4 regions of the Streptomyces sp. NPDC002809 genome follow, and region 3 is predicted to be linked to each of the others. Evidence: riboswitches for the same ligand, from Rfam matches in the RefSeq annotation. Region 3 holds a riboswitch; each other region holds the start of a gene.
The links. Region 3 has a riboswitch for cyclic di-AMP ahead of ABT025_RS29555 (transglycosylase family protein). Riboswitches for the same ligand answer to the same signal wherever they lie in the genome.

Region 1 (4,189 bases), on a different contig from region 3:
CGGGCAGCCCACCGGTCCGGGGGATGCAGCAGTCACCTTGCGGCAGAACACGTGTTCCTTGCAACACCTTCTCGTTTTCAACACTTTGACGACATGGCGAAGATCGTCCGGCGGGAGTGGCCTGCTGCCCGGCCGTCAAAGGCGCTGCGGGGGTGGTTTGTTCAGGTTTGCCGACCTCTATTTGCCACTCTCGGGCGGTGGTTGGAGCGGGGCTGGATGCCGCTCGGGCGTGGGTGTGGCATCGGCGTGGGCGTCGCTGCGGGCAGAGAGTGGTCATGGGCCGGTGCGCGTGGGTGCCGTCGGGCTGCTGTGCGGCCGTCGGGCCGGCCGGGGTGCCGTCTGTGGGGTGTGGGCGCCGAGTGGTCATGAGCGTCCCGAACATGCCGTAGAGTTGTGTTTACCGACGCGGGGTGGAGCAGCTCGGTAGCTCGCTGGGCTCATAACCCAGAGGTCGCAGGTTCAAATCCTGTCCCCGCTACTGAAGAATCAGGCCCGGCATGCATACAGCGTGCCGGGCCTGATTCGTTCGTACGCCGTCGGCCCGCCGGGTCGCTCGGCGCCGAGCCGCGTTCCGCGTACGTACCCCCATTGGCCGACGAGGAGTCGCTTCGCGACCCTGCTCCGGGAAGCCTGGGGTGGTGCGCGGTACCGTCCGCGGCCGTGGGGGTGCACCGGGCAGGAGACCAGCAGGTGGGGAAGCGGGAGACGCGGCGGAAGAGGCGTGCGGGTGGGGTGCGGACCCGCCGGTTCGTCCGGGCGCTGCCTGCGCTGATGATCGGCGGGGGCATGCTGTTCGACGCCCTCACCCCGCCCGCCTTCACGGCCATCCCGCTGTTCGCGGCGGCCCCGCTGATCGCGGCGCCGTTCTTCTCACTGGCCAGCACCGTCCGTACCGGCGCCGCCGCGCTGCTGGCGGTCGTCGCGCTGCGGATCTACAACGGCAACCTGTTCCAGGTCGTGCCCTCCATCGAACTGCTCACCGTCCTCACCGTCTCCGCCCTCGCTGTCGTGATCAACGGTGTCGTGCGGCGCAGCAACGAGCAGCTGGCTTCGGCCCGTGTCATCGCGGAGACCGCCATGCGGGCGGTGCTGCCGACGCCGTCCGACCGGATCGGCGGACTGTATGTCGCCGCACGGTACGAGGCGGCGCAGGCGGACGAGTTCGTCGGCGGTGACCTGTTCTCCGTCACGGACACCCCGCAGGGGGTGCGGCTGGTGGTCGGGGATGTGCGCGGCAAGGGGCTGGACGCGGTGGAGGCGGTGGCGGTCATCATCGGGGCGTTCCGGGAGGCGGCCGAGCAGGAGGAGTCGCTGGAGGGTGTGGCGCAGCGGCTGGAGCGTGCGCTGGCGCGCGAGTCGAGCACGCGTGGCGGCCTCGACGCGGTGGAGGGGTTCGTCACCGCCGTGCTGGCGGAGATCCCGCCGGGTGCGTCCGTGGTGCGGATCGTCAACCGCGGCCACCCCGAGCCGCTGCTGCTGCACACGGACGGGGCGCTGGAGGTGCTCGGGCCTTCGGTGCCGGCGCTGCCGCTGGGGATGGCGCTGGGGGTGTGGCCGGACCGGGCCGACGAGTGGGCCCTGCCCGCCGGGGCGACGCTCCTTCTCTATACGGACGGCCTCTCCGAGGCCCGTAACGCCGAAGGGGTCTTCTACGACCCCGCCGAGCGGCTGCGGGGCCGGATCTTCCCGGGGCCCGAGGAGCTGCTGTCCGCGCTGACCGATGACGTGCGGCTGCACACGGGCGGTGAGTCGACGGACGACATGGCGCTGCTCGCGGTCGGTCGGCCGGCCGAGGGTCAGCCCGACCGGCGCAGGACCGTGAAGATCGTCGGCCTGAGGGATGGCGGCGGGTGAGTCCGGGTCCGGGACCGTGCGGTGGGAGTGGCCGGCCGCGATGCCACCGTCCGTAACCGAAGGGCACCCCTCCGCATAACATTTGACGCAACGTCAGAAAGCGGGTAGTGGCTGAGAGGTGATCAACTCGTCCGTTTCCACCCGGTTGTGTCCCGTAAAGTCCAGGCCAAAGGCCTGAACGATCAGTGGGAACAGCTTGGAATCGGACCCCGGTGTCTATTAACGTTCGATAACGCAGTGCGGTTGTCCCAGCCGTCGTCAGTGGCGGCACCGTGCGCGAGCGCCGAATCCCGCAAGGGAACCGGGGAACCACCTACATGGGGTGAATCGGGCATCTCTGTCTTGTGATGAGACGGAGGAACCCGTAGGAGACCTTCCTGCTCCGAACCCGTCAGCTAACCCGGTAGGCGAGAAGGAAGGAAAGGAGTGCGCCCCCGTGGCGTCCAACAAGCCTGCCCCCGAAGCTCCATCCCGGTTCGTGTCCGAGTACGGCGATGACTTCGCGATCCGGCCCGGTACCTTTGTCGGTGCGGAGCACGAGGCCCCCTACGCGACCGATTACGGGACCGATCGGGGCAGCGGCTTCGGAAACGACTTCCGCGCCGACGACTCCGGGCCCGACAGGACCTGGGAGGAATGGAATCCCACCGAGGACTCCGTCCGTCCCGTGCGCGGCAAGCACCGCGTCGCCAAGCAGCGCAACGGTCTGGCCCGCAGCTCCACCGTCCTCGGCGTCGGCGTCATCGCGGCCGTCGGCGCGGGTGGCATGGCCACCGCCCAGAGCAAGCCGCCGGTCTCCATCTCTCTTCCCGATTCCATCTCGGACAATCTCCCCGACGCCAAGTCCCTCCCGGGCGTCGGCGCACTGTTCTCGGGCGAGTCCGAATCCGAGACCGCGGCGGAGAAGGCCGTCGCCGAGGTCGCTTCCGCCCCGCTGACGACCGCCGGCATCACCACCGCCGAGGCCGAGCAGGGCACCACCGACGCGGGTGAGGCCCTCCGCGCCCGCATCCTCCAGCAGGCGGAGCAGCAGCAGGACGCCGCCGACGCCGAGATCAAGGCCGCCGCCGAGAAGGCCGCAGCCGAGAAGGCCGCAGCGGAGGCGAAGAAGCAGCAGGACGCCGCCGAGGCCAAGGTCGCCGCGGAGAAGAAGAAGGCGGCGGAAGAGGCGGCGAAGAAGGCGGAGGCCCTGCGGCTCGCCAAGCTCGCGGCCAGCTACGCCATCCCCACCTCCTCGTACACGATCACCTCGACCTTCGGCGAGGCCGGATCGATGTGGTCCTCCGGCTATCACACGGGCCTCGACTTCGCGGCGCCCACCGGTACGCCGATCAAGGCGATCCACACGGGCACGGTCACGTCGGCCGGCTACTCCGGTTCCTACGGCTACCGCACGGTCTTGGAGCTGGAGGACGGCACGGAGCTGTGGTTCTGCCACCAGTCCTCGATGGATGTCAGCATCGGCCAGAAGGTGACGACCGGCGACACCATCGGACGCGTCGGCGCCACCGGCAACGTGACCGGCCCGCACCTCCACCTCGAGGTCCACACCCCGGACGGCACCGGCATCGACCCGATGACCTGGCTGCGCGCCCGGGGCCTGACGGTCTGAGGCCTTCCCGCACGCCGGTTCCCGGCGCGTGAAACCCCGGCAGCCCTGACGCTCACCCCCGACGTCAGGGCTGCCGGTCCGTCTCCACGGACGTACGGTCGTCAGCGGTAAAGCTGTACCGGTCATGGAATAGCGGAGTCCGTGGAACGGGTTGTCCCCTCTATGACTTCTCTCCGCAAGCTCGGCTCCTCCGGTCTCCAGGTCTTCCCGCTCGCCCTCGGGGGCAACGTCTTCGGCTGGACCGCCGACGAGGCGCAGTCCTTCGCCGTTCTCGACGCGTACGCGGCGGCCGGCGGCAACTTCATCGACACCGCCGACTCCTACTCGGCCTGGGTCCCCGGCAACGAGGGCGGCGAGTCGGAGACCCTCATCGGCAAGTGGCTCGCCGCACGCGGCAACCGTTCCGACATCGTCGTGGCCACCAAGGTCGGCGCCCACCCCGCGTACAAGGGGCTCTCCGCCACCACCATCAAGGCCGCCGCCGAGGAGTCGCTGAGCCGGCTCGGCACCGACCACATCGACCTCTACTACACGCACTTCGACGACGAGACGGTCCCGGTCGAGGAGATCATCACCGCCCTCGACCAGCTGGTGAAGGACGGCAAGGTCCGCGAGATCGCCGCCTCCAACATCAGCCCCCAGCGGCTGCGCGCCTCGCTGGAGTTCTCGGAGCGCGAGGGGCTCGCCCGGTACGTGGCGCTGCAGCCCCACTACAACCTCGTC
Region 2 (4,189 bases), on a different contig from region 3:
GTCGCTGTCCACGCCGGAGAGCCCCTTGGCGGAGCCCCAGAGGACGACGACGCCGCCGGCGTCGGTCACCGGTTCGAGGTTCTCGCCGGGGAGGCCGACGACCGCGTCGTCGTACCCGTCCCCGTCCAGGTCGCCCGAGGCCAGGGCGCGGCCGAAGCCGTCCCCCGCCTCGGCGGCGCCCGGCACCCCGGTGGTGTTCTGGCTGAGGACGGCGCCCCGGGTGGTACCGATGCCGCCCGGCCCGCCGTACTGCACGGTCACATAGCCCGCGCCCTTCTTGCCGCCGATGGTCCCGCCGGGCGCGCCGATGAGCACGTCCTCGTAGCCGTCGCCGTTGAAATCGGAGTTGCGGTCGTCCGCGTGTGTTCCGCCGGGGGTGCCGGCGTGGGCGGAGGGCGCGACGGCGGCGGCCCCTGCCATCAGGAGAAATGAGGCCGCGACAACGACGGCCGGACGGTGGGCGCGCACGAGCGGCTCCTCGGTTCAAGGATGACCGGGCGAGGGCCTGCCGGACCGCGATCTGCCCCCAGGCCCCTGATCCGGGGGACGCCGGAAGGAGCCCGTTGTCCTCCCGGCGCCCTGTTGGACAGGCTCTGCGGCACAAGGGTTGTACGGCATCGCGAAAGGGGTGGAGGGGAGCAGTTCAGCTCCCTTCCACCCCTGTTCACGGTTCCGCCCGGAGGCGGGGGACCGCAGTGGCTCAGTAGGCCCCGAAGACGTTGTCGATCGAGCCGTACGTGGCGGCCGCGTAGTTGCACGCGGCGGTGATGTTGGCGACGGGGTCCAGGATGTCCAGCGAGGTGCCGGGCACGTGGTAGGCGTCGAACGTGGGCTGGATGACCTGGAGGAGGCCCTTGGACGGGGTGCCGGCGGCGGCGTTCGAGTCCCAGTTGTTGACGATCTGGGGGTTGCCCGAGGACTCGCGCATGATGTTGCGGTGGATGCTGTCGTAGCTGCCGGGAATGCCGTTCTCGGCCATGACGGCGAGGGACTCCTTGATCCAGCCGTCGAGGTCGTCGGTGTACGCCGTCGCGGTCTGCGCGGGGGTGGTCGCGGCGGTCTCCACGGCGACGGGCGTCGCCGTCCGCTGGGAACGGTCGGCGCGGTCGGTGCTCTCGGCCCGGTCGGCCGACGGCTGCGAGGCGCTGCCGGAAGTGTTCTCCGCCTTGAACTCGCTCTTGGTCGCGGCCTCGGGGGCTGCGGCCGCGGACTTGGCGCCGATGGTCAGCTTCAGGCCCGGGTGAATGAGGTCGGGGTTGCCGCCCACCACACTCCGGTTGTCCTGGTAGAGACGCTCCCAGCCGCCACTGAGGGAATGCCCTCGGGCGATCTTGGAAAGCGAATCACCGGAGACCACTGAATAGGTGGTGGATTCGGTCTTCTGTGCGGCAATTTCCTTGCCGGTCACGGAAGTCGGGGCTGCGGCCTTTTCCGCGACGACTGCCTGAGCGGGGGAGGCAGAAGCCGATCCGGCCGCGATCAGGGGGAGTGCGAGGACGACTCCTCCTGCGCTCACGGCGATGAAACCGCGGGTCAGGGAAGTGGACTTGGAACGACGGTGCTGACCCTTGAAGGGCATGGCGCTTTTCCTCTCCGCCGCCTGCGAGGTGAGCTGTCGGGTTCGGACTGGAGATGTCCGGCCGCACATGGCGACTTCACCCCTAGCCGCTCCGGATTCCGGACCGGCGGCAAACCTGGGTCCCCCGCTCCTGCCGCACGTGATGTGGTCGGGTTACCGGACGGCGGCAGGATTCGGCGTTCCATCCGGATTGACGGTGACCGTAAGCGAGAAAGGGCAGGCGAAACAAGCCCGGAATTCCTGATCACAATTGATTCGCAAGATCAATCAAAGGAAATATGGGACGCCGGTCACATGCGAGCGGGTCAACTTTCTTGGCGCGACAGGGAACCGAAGCCTCCGGCCGCGCGTCCGGGACGGGAAACGTGACGCTGGCCACTGCGCCCGAAAGGGGTGATTTGCCGGATATTCAAGAGGTGTGCCCCATGGAAAAGCGACCCCGCCAGGCATTCTCGACAGTTCCGAAGAATCGCTCAATTAGGACAATAAGGGGCAGGTATCGGCTGTGCGGCCACGCCGGTCCGGCTGCGCGCCACCACGACCGGTGAGCCGTCTCCCGGGGCGCGGAGGATGTCCGCGTCGAGCGCGTACAGCTCCTTCACCAGGGCCTCGTCGACCGTCTCGCGGGGGGCACCCCGAGCGATGACCCGGCCGCCCTTCATCGCGACGAGCAGATCGGCGTAACGGGCCGCGGCGGCGAGGTCGTGCTGGACCATGACGACGGTACGGCCGGTGGCCGCGACCTCGCGGACGAGTTCCAGGACCTCGACGGCATGCCCGAGATCGAGGGCACTGGTGGGTTCGTCGAGCAGGACGACCGGGGTCTGCTGGGCGAGGACCATCGCGAGCCAGCAGCGCTGGCGCTGGCCGCCGGACAGCCGGTCGATGCGCTCGCCGGCCAGTGCGGTGGTGCCGGTGGCGTCGAGTGCGTCGCGTACCGCCTGCTCGTCCTCGCGCGACCACTGGCGCAGCAGCCCCTGGTGCGGGCTGCGGCCGTAGCGGACCAGACCGGCCACGGTGACCGCCTCGGGGGCGCGCGGCGACTGCGGCAGCAGGGCGACATGGTGGGCGGCCCTGCGCCGGCCGGTCTGCCAGATGTCCGTCCCGCCGATCAGTACCGTGCCGGACTCCGGCCGGTGGAGCCGGGCGACGGTGCGCAGCAGGGTCGACTTCCCGCAGCCGTTGGGACCCACGATCGCGACGACCTGTCCGGCGGGGACGGTGAGGCCGACGTTCTCGACGACGGGGCGGCCCGGGTATCCGGCGTGCAGGCCACGGACTTCGAGGCCCGCCTTCGTACCGGTCGGATTCTCGGTCATGTGCGGTTCACGCCTTTCCGGCGGCCGGGTCCGGCCGCAGCAGTACCCACAGGAGGAAGGGGCCGCCGAGGACGCTGGTGACGACCCCGACGGGAAGTTCGACCGGAGCGGCGACGCGTCCGATCGCGTCGGCCGCTGCGATCAGGGCTGCCCCGGTCAGCGCCGAGCCGGTGACCGGCACCCGGGTGGGGCCGGTCAGCCGCTGCGCGAGGATCGGCGCCGCCAGTGCCACGAAGGCGATGGGGCCGCCGACCCCGACGGCCGTACCCGCCAGAAGTACCGCGAGGACGAGAGCGACGGTACGCACCCGACGCAGATCGACTCCGAGAGAACTCGCCACCTCATCGCCGAAGCGCAGCAGTTGGAGGCGGTGCCCGGCCGCCAGCGAGAGCGGGACGAGGAGGAGCAGGGCCACGGCAAGCGGCATACCGGCATCCCAGTCACGCCCGTTGAGGCTGCCGACGGCCCAGAGGAACACTCCGCCCGCCGTGTTGTCGTTCTCGCGCGACATGATCAGATCGCTCACCGCGCCGATGAACGTGGAGACGCCGATCCCCGCCACCAGCAGCCGGTAGCCGGCGCTGCCCGCTCCCCCGGCGCACAGGACGACCAGGACCGCGGCGGCTACGGCACCGAGCGGCCCGAGCCACCAGTTGCCGACCATGCCGGTGGCGGACCCCGCGGCGGCCGCGACCACGGCGGCGGTGGCGCCCTCGTTGACCCCGACGAGGTCCGGCGTGGCGAGGCGGTTGCCGGCCAGGGTCTGGGTGAGACAGCCCGCGATGCCGAGCGCGGCACCGACCAGCAGCCCGGTGAGGATACGGGGAAGCCGGAACTCCCGCACGATCATGACGGTGCCTGCATCGCCGGTTCCGAGCAGTCCCGAAAGGGTCTCCGACAGGCTCATTCCGGTCGAACTCGCCATTACCGCAAGAGTGATGAGGACTGCCAGCAGCGGAAGGAGTACCGCGGCGGCGAGCGCGCTGCGCCTCGGCAGGAGCCAGGACAGCGTTCCGGTGCGGAGCACGACGCTGTCGGGAGGGGTCACGTCCGTCACGCCGGGACCCCCGCGGACAAGCGGGAGGAGCGGGCGATCCACACGAGCAGGGGGCCGCCGACGAAGGCGAGCAGCACACTGACCGGGGTCTCCCAGGGGCGGATCACGATCCGGGCGAGAATGTCCGCGACGATCATGATGTCGGCCGCGATCAGGGCGGACAGGACGAGCCCCGCGGTCATCCGCGCTCCGGCCAGCGCCCGGGCGGCGTAGGGGGCGAAGAGTCCGAGGAAC
Region 3 (4,189 bases):
TGCTGAACATCGACCCGCCCGACCACACCCGGCTGCGCCGCCTCGTGTCCAAGGCGTTCACTCCGCGTCGCATCGCGGAGTTCGCCCCGCGTGTGCAGGAGCTGACCGACCGGCTCATCGACGGTTTCGTCGAGAAGGGGGAGGCGGACCTCATCCACGAGTTCGCCTTCCCGCTCCCCATCTACGCGATCTGCGACCTGCTGGGCGTTCCGAGCGAGGACCAGGACGACTTCCGGGACTGGGCGGGCATGATGATCCGCCACGGCGGCGGCCCGCGCGGCGGGGTGGCCCGTTCCGTGAAGAAGATGCGTGGCTATCTCCTGGAACTGATCCACCGCAAGCGCGAGAACCCGGGGGACGACCTGATCTCGGGGCTGATCCGGGCGAGCGACCACGGCGAGCACCTGACGGAGAACGAGGCCGCCGCGATGGCCTTTATCCTCCTCTTCGCCGGTTTTGAGACCACAGTCAACTTGATCGGCAACAGCATCCACACCCTGTTGGGTCACCCGGAGCAGCGGGCGCAGCTCCAGCGTTCCCTGGCCGCGGGGGAGACGGAGCTGTTGGCCACGGGTGTCGAGGAACTGCTGCGGTACGACGGTCCGGTGGAGCTGGCGACCTGGCGGTACGCCATCGAGCCGCTGACGATCGGCGGGCAGAGGGTGGCCGAGGGTGACCCGGTGCTCGTCGTGCTGGCGGCCGCCGACCGGGACCCGGAACGCTTCCGCAGGCCGGACACGTTGGACCTCTCGCGGCGTGACAATCAGCACCTCGGCTACGGTCACGGAATCCACTACTGCCTGGGAGCACCGCTTGCCCGGCTGGAGGGGCAGGCCGCCCTCGCCACGCTCCTGAAACGCCTTCCGGACCTGCGACTTGCGGGAGAACCTGCCGATTTGCGGTGGCGTGGCGGGCTCATCATGCGCGGACTGCGCACGCTGCCCGTGGAGTTCACCCCGGGGCCGGTGTCCGATGAAGGTGACACTCTGTCAACTCTGTGACTTTCACGTGATCTCTGCTGCATCGACTTGTGACACACGTTCGAGTCCCGCTAGGTTCACCGTTCGACTCACCAGTCACTCGTCAGTCACACGGAAGGCATCCCCATGGGCTCCGCGAACGGCAGACACCGTCGCCCTCGGCAGGCACCCGCGATCATCGTCGCCGCAGGCGTGACCGGTTCGGCCATCGCCATCCCGCTGCTCGGCGCGGCAGGCGCGCACGCAGCCGACGCCTCGACCTGGGACCGGGTGGCCGAGTGCGAGAGCGGCGGCATGTGGAGCGCCGACCTCGGCAACGGCTACTACGGCGGCCTGCAGTTCTCGCAGGAGGTCTGGAAGTCGTACGGCGGTGACTCGTACGCGGAGCGCGCGGACCTCGCCAGCCGCTCGCAGCAGATCGCCGTGGCGGAGAAGGTCCTGGAGGACCAGGGCCCGAAGGCGTGGCCCAGCTGTGCGGTCATCTCGGGCCTCGTCGTGGACAGCGGCCTGCCGGGTGTGGACCCGGGCAGCGCCCCGGCCGACGACACCGCCGGCAGTACGGACCCGTCCGAGGCGGGCGACCCCTCCGGGGACGCCGCCGCGTCGGACGACGCGTCCTCGGACGCGACGACGCCCGCGGACGGGGCCACGGACGACACGGAGGGCGGGAACGGGAAGCCGGACGCGTCCGCCTCGCCGTCGGCCGCACCCTCCGCCACGCCCTCCACGTCGCCCTCCGGGGACGCCTCCGGCGCCGAGGAGGACCCCTCCGGGGGGCAGGAGAAGGGTGGCAAGCACCGGGGCGCTCCGGCCCCCGAGGGGACCCGGAGCGGCGGCGGCGACCGGGATGCGGGGCGGCACGCCTCGCGAGGTGACGGTGGCGCACGCGACACCGGCGCCCCGGCATCTGACGGCACGTACACCGTCCGCGCCGGCGACAACCTCTGGTCGATTGCTGATGCACAGAAGCTGCCGGGAGGCTGGACCGGGCTGTACGAGGCCAACAAGGCCGAGGTGGGCTCCGACCCGGACCTCATCCTGCCTGGCCAGAGCCTTGATCTCGGCATGAAGGCCGAGTGAGAGCGGTCTGATGATCAGCTGAAAACACCCCAAAAGTTGGGGTAGTTAAGAGGCCTATGTCCCACTTTTGACCAAGTGAGACATGGGTCTCTTCGCGTGAACTGGCGCGTCTTGTTCGGGAGGTCCCGCCGCAGCCGTTCCCACCTGCGCAAACAGTGCTTCTTCGGATGCAAGTAAGGGCTGTTTATCCGGTATGTCCATCTTTGGATATGAGGGGTGGGTGTGTTTACGGTCGGAACCGCTCGCACCGCGGGCCCCGTCGACCGTCACGCCGAATCCTGCCGTCGGTCGAAGGGAACAGACGCGTAAAGCGCCGTAGGCAGGAGCGGGGGACCCAGGTAAGCGCCGGGCCCGGTCGTCGCAAGACGCACCAGGACCGGCTTGGGGTGAAGTCGTGCGCTAGGACGTGCGACCGGGCAACTCACTTGGCCCGAACCCGACAGCTCACCTCGTAGGCGTCGGTGAGGAGAAGTCTCGATGCTGCTCAACAGCAAGGGCAACAAGCACCGTCGCCCGTCCAAGGCCGTCCGTATCGCCACGCTCGCCGGTGTCACCGGTGCCGCCATCGCCGTGCCCCTGATGGGTGCCACCGGCGCCTCCGCCGCCTCCGTGTCCACGTGGGACGCCGTCGCCCAGTGCGAGTCCGGTGGCAACTGGTCCATCAACACCGGCAACGGCTACTACGGCGGCCTGCAGTTCTCGCAGTCCAGCTGGGCCGCCGCCGGCGGCACCCAGTACGCGGCCCGCGCCGACCTGGCCACCAAGGCCCAGCAGATCGCTGTCGCCGAGAAGCTCCTCGACCTGCAGGGCCCGGGCGCCTGGTCCTGTGCCGGTGCCGGCAACCTGAGCAACGACGGTGTCGACCCGGGCGTCGACACCGGCTCCTCCGCCGCCAAGACGGAGACCGCCCCGAAGCAGGAGTCGGCGCCGGTCCAGCAGGCCGAGCCGAAGAAGGCCGAGCGCGCCGAGGCCCCCGCCACCAACCGCTCGGAGCGTTCGGCCGCCCCCAAGGCCGAGTCGAAGACCGTCACCACCCCGACCGGCAAGAAGGTCGAGAAGGGTGACGGCGAGTACAAGGTCGTCACCGGCGACTCCCTGAGCAAGATCGCCGCCGACCACAAGGTCAAGGGCGGCTGGGAGCAGCTCTTCAAGCTGAACAAGGACATCGTCACGGACGCCGACCTGATCTACCCGGGTCAGCAGCTCCACCTGACGAAGTAGTCGCGATCTCTCCTCGCCGAATCACTCCGGCCGCCCCGGTCCGGTGCGCATCTTCCCCCCGTGCGTGCCGGGCCGGGGTCGGCCGGTTTCGGCGTGATCGTTCAACTGTTGTAGTTACTCGTCAGTAAAATTCTGGCCCTTTGTCCGGCTGTGCCCGCCCTTGAGTCCTTTTTCGTCCCAGGGGACGGGCGGTCGGCCGGTTGATGCGGCCCGGCCGGTTAGGCTCTTGTCGCAAGGCCAAAGCGACCCTGCACCACCAGCGTCATATCCCAGAAGGAGATGCCTCGTGCCGTCCATCGACGTCGTCGTAGCCAGGGAAATCCTCGACTCCCGCGGAAACCCCACGGTCGAGGTCGAGGTCGGCCTCGACGACGGCAGCACGGGCCGTGCTGCCGTTCCGTCCGGCGCCTCCACCGGTGCGTTCGAGGCCATCGAGCTTCGTGACGGAGACCCCAACCGCTACCACGGCAAGGGTGTCGAGAAGGCCGTCCTCGCCGTGATCGAGCAGATCGGCCCGGAGCTCGTCGGTTACGACGCGACCGAGCAGCGGCTGATCGACCAGGCGATGTTCGACCTGGACGCCACGGAGAACAAGGGCTCGCTCGGCGCCAACGCCATCCTCGGCGTCTCGCTCGCCGTGGCCCACGCCGCCTCCGAGGCCTCGGACCTGCCGCTGTTCCGCTACCTCGGTGGCCCGAACGCGCACCTGCTGCCCGTCCCGATGATGAACATCCTCAACGGTGGGTCGCACGCCGACTCCAACGTGGACATCCAGGAGTTCATGATCGCCCCGATCGGCGCGGAGTCCTTCTCCGAGGCCCTGCGCTGGGGCGCCGAGGTCTACCACACGCTGAAGAAGGTCCTGAAGACCAAGGGCCTGTCCACCGGTCTCGGTGACGAGGGCGGCT
Region 4 (4,189 bases), on a different contig from region 3:
AGACCTGCTCGTAGAAGCTGACCAGCCGGTCGGCATCGTCCGTGGTGATGGGCCTGATGCGCGCGGTGCCGCCGTCGCGGAGCACCACGTCCGCCTCCCAGTGATCGGGGTAGGCGTGATGCGGACTCTGCTCCGGAGAGGGCTGCATGGGCAAAGCCTACGGCTCCGTCAGCGGTCGCGTGGGGGCCGGGGCCGGGGCAGTCTGAGGGGGGCCGGGCGACGGTCGGCGCGGGCCGGGAACGGCCCGCGGGTCGGCTGGAGCACCGCGCACTGCATGAGAGACTGGTCTAGACAACCATTGATTCGTGAAGGGCAGAACCATGGCTGAGCGCCGCGTCAACGTCGGTTGGGCCGAGGGCCTGCACGCCCGCCCCGCTTCCATCTTCGTCCGTGCCGCCACGGCTTCCGGCATCCCCGTGACCATCGCCAAGGCCGATGGCAACCCGGTGAACGCGGCCTCCATGCTCGCCGTGCTCGGGCTCGGCGCACAGGGCGGCGAGGAGATCGTCCTCGCGTCCGACGCCGACAACGCCGAAGCCGCCCTGGACCGCCTGTCCAAGCTGGTCGCCGAGGGGCTCGACGAGCTTCCGGAGACCGTCTGATCCCCGGGTCACGACAACAGGCGTTCCCGCGGGAGAGCCGCGGCACCCTTCACCGGGAGCCGCGGCTCTTTCGTTTTCATGAAGGCCTTCACTCCACAACACGCACAACCTCTGCCCGGGATAGGGGTGCGCCCGGAAAGCCGCTTCCGCCGAAGGAAATTCGGGCAGCACGAATAGAGCCCTGCGGAATGCCCATTCTTTGTATACGGCGCAATTGTTAATGCCGTCCGCTCGGCGTGTTTACGGAATGTTGCGAGGTCCTCACCCGGGCGGGGCGGACCGTGGCAGCATCGGGCCGGCCGGGGCGGCGCAGCCGGTACGCGGTGGTGGCCCGCTCGGCATGCTGGGCGGCCAGGGACCTCGCCCTCTCCGCGTCACCGCGCGCCACGGCGTCCACGATCGCTCCGTGCTCGGCCCACGAATCGGCCGGGCGGGCCGGATGCTCGACCACGTACATCCAGGCGGTCTTGTGCCGGAGCTGGGTGAGCATCGCGATCAGGCCGGGACTGCCGGAGGCCTGCGCGAGTGTCTCGTGGAACCAGCCGCCCAGGGAGCGCAGATCGTCGCCCTCCCCCCTGCGGGCCCGCTCCTGACCGAGCCTGACCAGGCCGCGCAGCACCTTGAGGTGCGCGTCCGTGCGACGGTGGGCGGCCCGGGCCGCACCGAGCGGCTCCAGGAGCATCCTGACCTCCAGGAGGTCGGCGGCCTCCTGCTCGGTGGGCTCGGCGACGCAGGCTCCGGCGTGCCTGCGGGTGACCACGAACCCCTCGGACTCCAGGGTGCGCAGCGCTTCCCGCACCGGGACCCGGGAGACCCCGTAGCGGCGCGCGAGTACCTCCTCGGTGAGTCGGCTGCCGCGTTCGAAGACACCCGAGACGATGTCTTCGCGGATTGCCGTGCATACCGAATGCGCCGGAATGCGCATGTCCGAACCTCCGCCTTAATCCCCGCGAAACGCGGCCGATCGACGCCTGTCCTGCGACTCTATTGCAATGCGGTCGCATTTCCGACGGCGGGTGGAAATTCATGAATATCTTTTGGTCACCGGCCGTTCGGGAACGACCGGTGCGGACCCGGTGCGGCAGCCGACACGGCGAAGGCCCCGGCGTGATGCCGGGGCCTTCGCCGTGTCCTGGGACCGGTCAGAGGTTGACGCCGTGGGCGCGCAGGTAGGCGACCGGGTCCATGTCGGAGCCGTACGAGGGCGTGGTCCGGGCCTCGAAGTGGAGGTGCGGGCCGGTCGAGTTGCCGGTGGAGCCGGAGAGACCGATCTGCTGCCCGCCGCCGACACTCTGGCCGACGGACACACCGATCGAGGAGAGGTGGCCGTACTGGGTGTACGTGCCGTCCGTCATCCGCAGCACGATGTTGTTGCCGTACGCGCCGCCCCAGCCCGCCTCGACGACCGTGCCGGCGCCTACGGCGACGACGGAGCTGCCGGACGCGGCGTGGAAGTCGATGCCGGAGTGACTGCCGGAGGACCAGAGCGAGCCGCTGGACTTGTAGCCGGTGCTCACGTACGAACCGGCGACGGGGAGCTGGAAGGAGCCGAGCCTGGCGCGCTCGGCGGAACGGGCGGCGCGGGACGCGCTCTCGCGGGCCTCCTCGGCTCGGGCGGCGGCCTTCGCCTTCGCGGCCGCCTCGGCCTTCACCTTCGCCTTCGCCTTGAGCTCCGCCTTCTTCTTCGCCGCGGCCTTCTTCCTGGCCGCCTCGGCCTCGGCCTTCTTCTCCGCGACGTCGGCCTGGTGCTGCTGTGCGTCCGCCTGTGCTTCGATCCGGTCGGCGAGGACGTTCTCGATGGCGATGACCTGGGTGAGGCCGGTCTCGCTGACGGCGGGGGTCTCGGTGTCCGCGGCGAGGGCCGGGGAGGCCAGTCCGCCGATGACGCCGCTGGTGGCCAGAGTCGCGATGCCGACGGCCTTCGCGCCGGTGCGCGTCAGACGGCCCGGGGCACGATGCTTCCCGGTGGCACGGGTGAACGCCATGAAGTGGCTGGTCCTTTCCTTCCTTCTCGCCTACCGGGTTAGCTGACGGGTTCGGAGCAGGAAGGTCTCCTACGGATCCCCCGGCCTCGTACGAGGCTCAGGCATCCGATTCACCCCAGGGACTGCATGGGTCCCCGGCTCCCCAGGCTCGCGCCTGACGGGGACTCGGCGATGACTGCCCGGTAGGTCGCGGATGCGGCATACGGGTGACGGACAGCCGAGCCGACGCTAAGCGGGGGTACTTCCCCACACCAAACGGACAGGGCGTTTTGTAGCGCATCCCACAGGGCAGACAGGCAACCTCTCCAACAAAGCGGACAAAACGGAAGGCCCTGACGGAGTGATCTCCGCCAGGGCCTTCCGTTTGCCCCGGTATCGAGTGAAGTAGCCGGTCGATCAGCCGGTCACGACCGATACCTCGCCGATGCCGAGCGCCCGGACGGGCTCGGCGATCTGCGCCGCGTCACCGACCAGAACCGTGACCAGCCGGTCCTGCGGGAAGGCGTTGACCACGGCCGCGGTCGCCTCGACCGTGCCGGTCTCCGCGAGGCGCGCGTACAGGTGCGCCTGGTAGTCGTCCGGAAGGTGCTGCTCGACCTGGTCGGCGAGGGTGCCCGCGACCGAGGCCGCCGTCTCGAACTTGAGCGGGGCCACACCCACGAGGTTCTGCACGGCCGTCTCGCGCTCTGCGTCCGTCAGTCCTTCGGCGGCCAGGGTCCGCAGGACCGTCCACAGGTCCTCCAGCGCCGGGCCGGTGGACTCCGTGTCCACGGAACCGCTGATGGCGAGCATCGCGGCACCCGTCGCCCCGGAGGCGGAGTCCGGGGCCGAGGAGCGCAGCACCTGGGCGAAGGCCCGCACTCCGTAGGTGTAGCCCTTCTCCTCGCGCAGCACCCGGTCGAGCCGGGAGGTGAGCGTGCCTCCCAGGCAGTACGTGCCGAGCACCTGCGCCGGCCAGACGCTGTCGTGCCGGTCGGCGCCGATGCGGCCGATCAGCAGCTGCGTCTGCACCGCGCCGGGGCGGTCCACGATCACCACACGGCCCGCGTCGTCGGCGGTGATCGGCGGGACGGGGCGTGGCTCTGCGGTGTTGCCCGACCAGTCGCCGACGGTGTCGGCGAGCAGGGCGTCCAGGTCGATGCCCGTGAGGTCGCCGACGACCACGACGGTCGCGGTCGACGGGCGGACGTGGGCGTCGTAGAAGGCACGCACGGCGGCGGAGTCGATCCGTGCCACGGTCTCTTCGGTGCCCTGGCGGGGACGAGACATGCGGGCCGTGGCCGGGAAGAGCTCCTTCGAGAGCTGCTTGGCGGCGCGCCGGGCGGGGTTGGCCTGCTCGTGCGGGATCTCGTCCAGCCGGTTGCCCACCAGCCGCTCGATCTCGCTGTCGGCGAAGGCGGGCGCCCGCAGGGCCTCGGAGACCAGGCCGAGCGCCTTGGCCAGCCGGGAGGCCGGAACCTCCAGGGAGACCCGGACACCGGGGTGGTCGGCGTGGGCGTCGAGCGTGGCGCCGCACCGCTCCAGCTCGGCGGCGAACTCCTCGGCGCTGCGCTTGTCGGTCCCCTCGGACAGGGCGCGCGCCATGATCGTGGCGACCCCGTC

Region 1: it holds a riboswitch for cyclic di-AMP, as region 3 does, so the genes downstream of both, ABT025_RS00070 (M23 family metallopeptidase) here and ABT025_RS29555 (transglycosylase family protein) in region 3, are expected to answer to the same signal.
Region 2: it holds a riboswitch for cyclic di-AMP, as region 3 does, so the genes downstream of both, ABT025_RS29855 (LysM peptidoglycan-binding domain-containing protein) here and ABT025_RS29555 (transglycosylase family protein) in region 3, are expected to answer to the same signal.
Region 4: it holds a riboswitch for cyclic di-AMP, as region 3 does, so the genes downstream of both, ABT025_RS32740 (M23 family metallopeptidase) here and ABT025_RS29555 (transglycosylase family protein) in region 3, are expected to answer to the same signal.

Annotation. Positions count from the first base shown of each region.
Region 1 covers NZ_JBEOVJ010000001.1:23,362-27,550, reverse strand. Annotated here, with positions in the region: tRNA gene ABT025_RS00080 (tRNA-Met) at 405-478, shown strand; gene ABT025_RS00075 (PP2C family protein-serine/threonine phosphatase) at 733-1,854, shown strand; cyclic di-AMP (ydaO/yuaA leader) riboswitch at 2,126-2,279, shown strand; gene ABT025_RS00070 (M23 family metallopeptidase) at 2,291-3,466, shown strand; gene ABT025_RS00065 (aldo/keto reductase) at 3,629-4,189, shown strand, end outside.
Region 2 covers NZ_JBEOVJ010000068.1:15,337-19,525, forward strand. Annotated here, with positions in the region: gene ABT025_RS29850 (FG-GAP repeat protein) at 1-468, opposite strand, end outside; gene ABT025_RS29855 (LysM peptidoglycan-binding domain-containing protein) at 701-1,579, opposite strand; cyclic di-AMP (ydaO/yuaA leader) riboswitch at 1,583-1,768, opposite strand; gene ABT025_RS29860 (ABC transporter ATP-binding protein) at 2,053-2,898, opposite strand; gene ABT025_RS29865 (FecCD family ABC transporter permease) at 2,906-3,955, opposite strand; gene ABT025_RS29870 (FecCD family ABC transporter permease) at 3,952-4,189, opposite strand, start outside.
Region 3 covers NZ_JBEOVJ010000066.1:40,805-44,993, forward strand. Annotated here, with positions in the region: gene ABT025_RS29545 (cytochrome P450 family protein) at 1-1,001, shown strand, start outside; gene ABT025_RS29550 (transglycosylase family protein) at 1,107-2,060, shown strand; cyclic di-AMP (ydaO/yuaA leader) riboswitch at 2,362-2,533, shown strand; gene ABT025_RS29555 (transglycosylase family protein) at 2,538-3,281, shown strand; gene eno (phosphopyruvate hydratase) at 3,568-4,189, shown strand, end outside.
Region 4 covers NZ_JBEOVJ010000084.1:21,048-25,236, reverse strand. Annotated here, with positions in the region: gene ABT025_RS32755 (bifunctional acetate--CoA ligase family protein/GNAT family N-acetyltransferase) at 1-148, opposite strand, end outside; gene ABT025_RS32750 (HPr family phosphocarrier protein) at 321-602, shown strand; gene ABT025_RS32745 (GntR family transcriptional regulator) at 820-1,527, opposite strand; gene ABT025_RS32740 (M23 family metallopeptidase) at 1,745-2,587, opposite strand; cyclic di-AMP (ydaO/yuaA leader) riboswitch at 2,601-2,768, opposite strand; gene ABT025_RS32735 (M16 family metallopeptidase) at 2,984-4,189, opposite strand, start outside.